One region of the Shewanella zhangzhouensis genome, then DNA from elsewhere that is predicted to be linked to it. Evidence: predicted binding sites of a transcription regulator. Region 1 holds the regulator's gene; the other holds the start of a gene.
The links. Region 1 encodes MetJ, which represses methionine synthesis genes. Its sites were predicted from a motif close to TAGACGTCTAGACGTCTA; they were not measured.
Positions count from the first base shown of each region.

Region 2: the regulator MetJ is predicted to act here: its motif matches at 2,083-2,100, upstream of metE (5-methyltetrahydropteroyltriglutamate--homocysteine S-methyltransferase).

Region 1 covers NZ_CP080414.1:3,935,203-3,938,617, forward strand. Annotated here, with positions in the region: gene metB (cystathionine gamma-synthase) at 1-1,082, opposite strand, end outside; gene metJ (met regulon transcriptional regulator MetJ) at 1,297-1,611, shown strand; gene K0H63_RS17350 (sulfite exporter TauE/SafE family protein) at 1,676-2,413, shown strand; gene K0H63_RS17355 (conjugal transfer protein TraF) at 2,432-3,415, opposite strand, start outside.
Region 2 covers NZ_CP080414.1:3,334,905-3,338,319, forward strand. Annotated here, with positions in the region: gene metE (5-methyltetrahydropteroyltriglutamate--homocysteine S-methyltransferase) at 1-2,008, opposite strand, end outside; gene K0H63_RS14615 (LysR family transcriptional regulator) at 2,173-3,072, shown strand; gene K0H63_RS14620 (HDOD domain-containing protein) at 3,169-3,415, opposite strand, start outside.

The DNA.
Region 1 (3,415 bases):
CGCAGCAGGGTGTCTTTTATTCCGGCCTCGGCGCGGGCTTCCGGCACCATGGCTCTGTGGGTCATAGTAGCGGGCACGGCAACCAGCGACTCAACGCCGCCCAGGCTTTCGGCCACACTGAAGTGCTGTAAGGCTTCGAGGAAAGCCACCACTTCTTTTTCGCCGCCCACCAGCTCAAAACTCAGCATAGCGCCAAAGCCTTTTTGTTGCCGTGCGGCTATCTCATGGCCAGGGTGGTCCGCAAGGCCCGGGTAATACACCTTGCTCACCTGGGGGCTGTTTTTCAGCACTTCCACTATGCGCTGGGCATTGGATTGATGCTCGCGCACCCGTACGCCCAGGGTACGGATACCACGCAGGGTGAGATAACTGTCAAAGGCACTGCCGGTAAGGCCCAGGGTGTTGGACCACCAGTGCAGGGTCTCGCCCAGTTCGGCATCTTTGGCAATCACGGCGCCGCCCACCACATCGCTGTGGCCATTGATGTACTTGGTAGTGGAGTGAATCACTATATCGGCGCCCAAAAGCAGTGGCTGCTGCAAAATGGGCGACAGGAAGGTGTTGTCCACCACCACCAGTGCACCAACTTTGTGGCTGGCAGCACTGATGGCCTGAATATCCACCACCCGCAGCAGCGGATTGGATGGGGTTTCGAGCCATACCATGCGCGGCTTTTGGGCAATCACGGCCGCCAGCGCAGCATCGTCGGTCTGGTCGACCACGGCCAGCTTAAAGGCCCCTTTTTTGGCAAGGTTGGTAAAGAGGCGATAGCTGCCACCGTAACAATCATGGGGCACGACCAGAAGATCGTCCGGCCCCAGAAGGCTGGTCACCAGGGTAATGGCGGCCATGCCGGTGCACGTTATAACGCCAGTCGCACCCTGTTCCAGCTCGGCCAACGCCTCGCCCAGAATACAGCGGGTTGGGTTACCGGAGCGGCTGTAGTCGAATTTGCGCGGATTCTTGTGGCCATCGAAGGAATAATTGGTCGATAAATAGATGGGAGGAACCACGGCACCGTGCTGGGTGTCGCTCTCTATGCCCTGACGCACCGCTATGGTGGCTGCTTTGCGCTGTGTCATTTTGTACTCCTCCGATGTTACTGCACGGAAATAAAGATGTCTGGATGGCTAAATTTACCTAAGCACCGGCAACAGGTCAATAGGCATCAAGACGTTTAGACGTCTAAACGTAAGAAAATCTGTTGATGTTTAGGGTGATTTCGCAGCAATAATTTGACTGTAGTTTGTAAGGGTTTAAAATCTCCTGCGAATTTTGGAATAAACAGGTGAGTCAATGACTGAGTGGAATGGCGATTACATCAGCCCCTATGCTGAGCACGGCAAAAAGAATGAGCAAGTGAAAAAGATCACCGTGTCTATTCCTTTAAAAGTGTTGAAGATCCTCACTGACGAACGTACCCGTCGCCAGGTGAACAACCTTCGTCACGCCACCAACAGTGAACTGCTGTGTGAAGCTTTTTTGCATGCTTACACCGGCCAGCCACTGCCAAACGACGATGATCTGTCCAAGGACAAACCCGACTCCATCCCATCAGAGGCGAAAAAACTGATGGATGAGATGGGCATCGAATGGGAAGACATGGAATAACTCTCCCAGCTGTATATCACAAGGACCCGAATGGGTCCTTGTGTCGTTTCTGGAGTCGCTTTTGATGTTTCCCGACCTCATCACCCTGGTCCTTGCCCTGCTGATTATCTTCAGTGGTGCCCTTATCCAAAGCCTGATTGGCTTTGGTCTTGCCGTGGTTGCCAGCCCACTGCTGTATCTGGTTGAACCCGAACTGGTGCCCGTGCCCGTTATTCTGATGGGCTTCTCCATTGCCCTACTCACTTTGCTCAGGGAACGCAGCGCTCTGGAGTTTGCCGGTCTGCAATATGCCCTGCTTGGACGCATTCCTGGGGGTATTCTGGGTGCCAGCCTGCTGCTGATGGCCCCACAATCCATACTGGGACTCGCCATTGCCGTGATTGTAGCGCTGGCCGTGATGCTGAGCCTGATGAAAATCAGCGCTCCCATCAATCGCCTGACCCTGTTTATCGCCGGCACTGTGTCCGGTGTCTTTGGCACCATAGCCGCCATTGGCGGCCCACCGATGGCGATTCTGCTGGCCGGTAAAGACCCCAATAAATTCCGCGCGGCCCTGTCGGCATTTTTTATCTTCAGCTCATTGATAGCCTTGAGTATCCTGGCCTTTGCCGGATTGGTTACTGTGGCGCAGCTCCAATGGTCAGTCATACTGTTACCCGCGGTATTTTGCGGCTACTGGGTGGCGGGTCGGCTCCTTGGGCGGGTCGATAAACAAAAAACCAGAGTCGCTACCCTGGTTCTTTGCTCAATCAGTGCACTGGTGCTGGCGACCAAGTCGCTTGTGGTATTGCTGGCCAGCTAATGCGGCGAAGGTGCTGCTTTAAAAGTGATAGGAGCTTTGCAGCACTGCGCCCAGGGTGTCGTTATCTCCCCACATACCGGCCAGATCCAGCTTGAATCCTGAACCTATCTGAAAGCCGGTACCAAACGAATAGAGATCGGCCGTCATATTATTGAGATCCTGACGGTAACCCACCCGCAGCGACAACCAGTCCAGTGCATGCCATTCAGCGCCCAAACGCCAATATTTGGTGCCCTCAAGACCCACAAATTTCTCGTTGTCCATCAAGTCCAGATCTGAACTCAGCTGCCAATTGCCGGTTTGAAACGCGGCGCCAAAGGTGACCATGGGCCCTGCCCTGTAGGTTGCACTGACCCCTTCTGACTCTATGGTATCCAGCTCACGCTCAATCAGGTTGCGGCCCACCAGCCCCAGGGTCAGTCCTTCCATCGGCATCAAGGCAATACCGGCATCCAGGTTAAAGCCCGTGTCATCGTTGCGATAGTCGTCGCTGTCGAAATCACCGGCATCGAAATTGTTGGCGCTGACGGCATAATTAAAACTGTCGAGCCGCTGCAGTTTGGGGGTCAGGCCCACGGTCACGGGCATATTGACTATGGATAACGGCAAGCTGACCGAAAGCGCCAGCTCAGACGAGGCACCAGCAATCACCCGTCCCTGGGAAGTTAAATCCTCCAGCGCAGGGGGTGCTTGTGGGTCCAGGGCTTCCAAAAGCTGGATGTCGGCATCGCTGATATCCGCCACGGCAATGCCATCGAGGTAACTGCGGTAATACACACCCCAGCTAATCCCTTTGGTGGGCATGGCAAAACTGAATCCTATGCCGGCAGAGGCATAAGCGGTATTGCCATCCAGCCCCCGTAAATCACCCAGCAGGGCTTGGCGAAAGCTGTCGATGGCATCCACATCCCCTCTGTCGATTGCCGCATCCAGGCCGTCATAATTATCTTCGAGGGTATCGAACTTGTCTGTCATATTATCCTGGTCAGAGACCTCGGCCCC
Region 2 (3,415 bases), 600 kb from region 1:
AGCGACTGGTCTCGATGGTGATAACATCGGCATCCATGGCGGCAATGGCAGCAATGGTGTCGTTAAACTCGCTGTAGCACATGTGAGTGTGGATTTGCGTGTTATCCTGCACGCAAGCCGCGCTCAGCTTAAAGGAGCCCACCGCCCAGTCGAGATAGGCCTGCCAGTCACCACGGCGCAGTGGCAATCCCTCACGGAAGGCCGGCTCGTCAATCTGGATAATGGCGATGCCTGAGCGCTCCAGATCTGCCACTTCATCGCGTATGGCCAGCGCAATCTGCTTACAGATGGTTTCGCGGCTGATATCTTCCCTGGCAAAAGACCAATGCAGAATGGTCACAGGCCCGGTCAACATGCCTTTCACCGGTTTGTCGGTGAGGCTCTGGGCGTATTCGGCCCAGTCGAGTGTCATAGGTTTGGGACGCGACACATCACCGTAAATCAACGGCGGTTTTACGCAGCGGCTGCCATAACTCTGCACCCAGCCATTTTTGGTAAAGCCGACACCGTCGAGCTGCTCGCCAAAGTATTCCACCATGTCGTTACGCTCGGCCTCACCGTGTACCAGCACATCGATACCGAGTTTCAGCTGACGGTCGATGGTATCGCGGCACACCTGTTTGAGCTGGTTATCGTACTCAAGGGCGCCGATTTCCCCTTTACGGAAACGGTTACGCAGGCCACGAATGGCGGGAGTCTGCGGGAAAGAGCCTATGGTAGTGGTTGGCAAGAGTGGCAATTTAAGCCGCTGTTGCTGCTGTTGCTGGCGCACAGGGAAAGCGCTTTGACGCTCAAAATCTGCATTGGTGAGTGCATCCAGCCTGGCGGCAACTGCCGCATCGGCCGCCTGGGCACGCTCAGCGCGGCGGGCTACGCACTCGGCGGCAATGGCAGCAGCATCTGCGCCATTGGGTAAGCTCAGCAGGGTATTGAGGCTTCTCAGCTCCAGCAGCTTCTGTCTGGCAAAGGCGAGCTGGCGTTTAAGTTCAGGCTTAAGCGCGGTTTCCACATCGAGGTCCACCGGTGTGTGCAGCAGCGAGCAGGAGGTAGCGAGCCACAGGCGTTCGCCAAGATCTCTGGCAACCGGCGCAATGCGCTCGGCAATCAAATCAAGATCCGCAGCCCACACATTTCGGCCATTGATAAGGCCGAGACTCAGTATCTGCTGCTGCGCAAGTCTCGGCAGAAAGACCTCCAGCTGCTCAGGGGCAGACACCAGGTCCAGATGCAAACCTGCCACCGGCAGCGCCTGAATAATGTCGGCATGGTGTGCCACAGTGCCGTAGTAAGTGGTCAGCAGCAGCTTAACCGACACGCAGGTAAAGGCCTGATACGCGCTGGCAAAGGCTGCTTGCCAGCTCTCGTCCAGATCCAGCGCCAGCACAGGCTCTTCGATTTGTATCCAGGTCACGCCCTGAGCGGCAAAACGCGCCAGCAGCTCAGCATAGGTGGCGAGCAGCTGAGGCAGCAGACTTAATTTGTCAAACTCACTGCCGTAGGCTTTGGACAAATACAGGAAAGACACAGGGCCCAGAATGCAGGGTTTGGGGTCATAGCCCAGCGCTTTCACTTCTTCGACTTCATCAAACAGCTGGGTCCAGGCGATGGAGAAGGTTTGGTCGGCGTGAAGCTCGGGCACTATATAGTGATAGTTGGTGTTGAAATACTTGGTCATTTCCGCCGCTGCGGCGGCTTTGCCGCTTGGTGCGCGGCCTCGGGCAACACGGAACAGGGTATCCAGGTCGACCTCGTCGCTATCGCGGTGGCGCTGAGGAATCGCATTCAGGGTTGCCGCCAGGGTCAGCACCTGATCGTAGTAGGCAAAGTCCCCCACTGGCAATCGTTCCACGCCGGCATCGGCCTGCCACTGCCAGTGGGCCTGACGCAGTGCCTTGGCCTGCTCGCGCAGCTCATTCTGGGACAACTCTCCACGCCAATATTGCTCGAGGGCGAACTTCAACTCACGGCGACGTCCTATCCGTGGAAAGCCAAGACTATTTAATTGCATATTGTATACCTTCTTGGTTTAATATGAGCACATTTCAAAGAGGAACACCTGTTAAACAATTTTTAATAGGCGTCTGGACGTCTAGAAGTTTATTGTGGTAGTCTTCTGGCAAGCAAACGAATTGCGTTCACGGGCAACATGAACAAACTTCATGTGGAGTAGAGATGATAGAGCTAAGACACCTTCGAACCCTGATGGCACTGAAAGAAAGTGGCAGCCTGGCAGCTGCGGCCAAAAAGCGCTTTGTCACCCAGTCTGCGTTGTCTCATCAGATCAAAGAGCTGGAAACCCGCATCAACTCCCCCGTGTTCGTGAGAAAAAGCAAACCCCTGTCTTTTACTCAGGAAGGCGCCCGACTGCTGAATCTGGCCGAAGAAATTCTGCCTCGGGTGATGGAAACCGAGTTTGTATTGAAGAAAGGTCTGGAAACCGATGCCAACCTGTTGAAGGTGGGTATTGAGTGTCACAGCTGCTTTCGCTGGCTGATGCCGGTCATGGAGGCTTTCAGGGCTGAATATCCGGATGCGGATTTGGACTTGTCCAGCCGGCACCTGTTCGACTCGCTGAACGCACTGGAGTCCGGAGAGCTGGACATAGTACTGACATCCGATCCCGTCCCCGGACATCAGCTGGCTTATCAGCACCTGTTCGACTTTGAAGTGCGCCTGGTGGTGGCCAAAGAACATCCGCTGGCGAGCAAGCACCAGGTACTGCCAAAGGATCTGGCAGGCTTACCCATCATCAGCTATCCGGTACCATTGGAACGCCTCGACCTGTTCCGCTTATTTTTGGAGCCTGCCGGCATTGAGCCCGGTGTGCAAAAAAGCTGTGACCTGACTTCGGTACTGTTTCAACGCATCGCCTGTCAGGATGGTATTGCTGCCCTGCCCAGTTGGTCCATCAGTGAAGCCCAGGGCCTCAGCCTCAGCAGCTTGCGCCTCGGCGCCGAAGGGTTGAAACGTCCTTTATTTGGCGCCTATCGCCGTGGCAGTGCCAATTCCCGCCAAATACAGCGCTATCTTGAATTGGTGGCAGCAGAAGGCCTGGCCCGTCAGCCGCGGTAATGCCATAGCAACACCAGTTTGACGGCTGCAAGCCGTTATTTAGAAAGCATAAAAAAACGCCTGCGATTGCAGGCGTTTTTTATAGAGTTCAGTAAATTACAGCGGATTGAGCAGCAAGCCACGCATCGACAACACCCGGCGCAGTACCAGACCGGCCGAGTTGGGGTTGCGGGTTTGGCGCAGGTTGTGAGCAATCATAAACTCTTCTTTGAGCTCTTCATCGAGGCCGAGTGAGTCAAAGGCTTCCAGCGTCAGGGTTTGCTGTTGGGTATCGATAATTTGCTTGATGATGCCCAGAGGGAATGACTCGTCCGATTCGGCATTGAGATACGCAAAGGCTGTC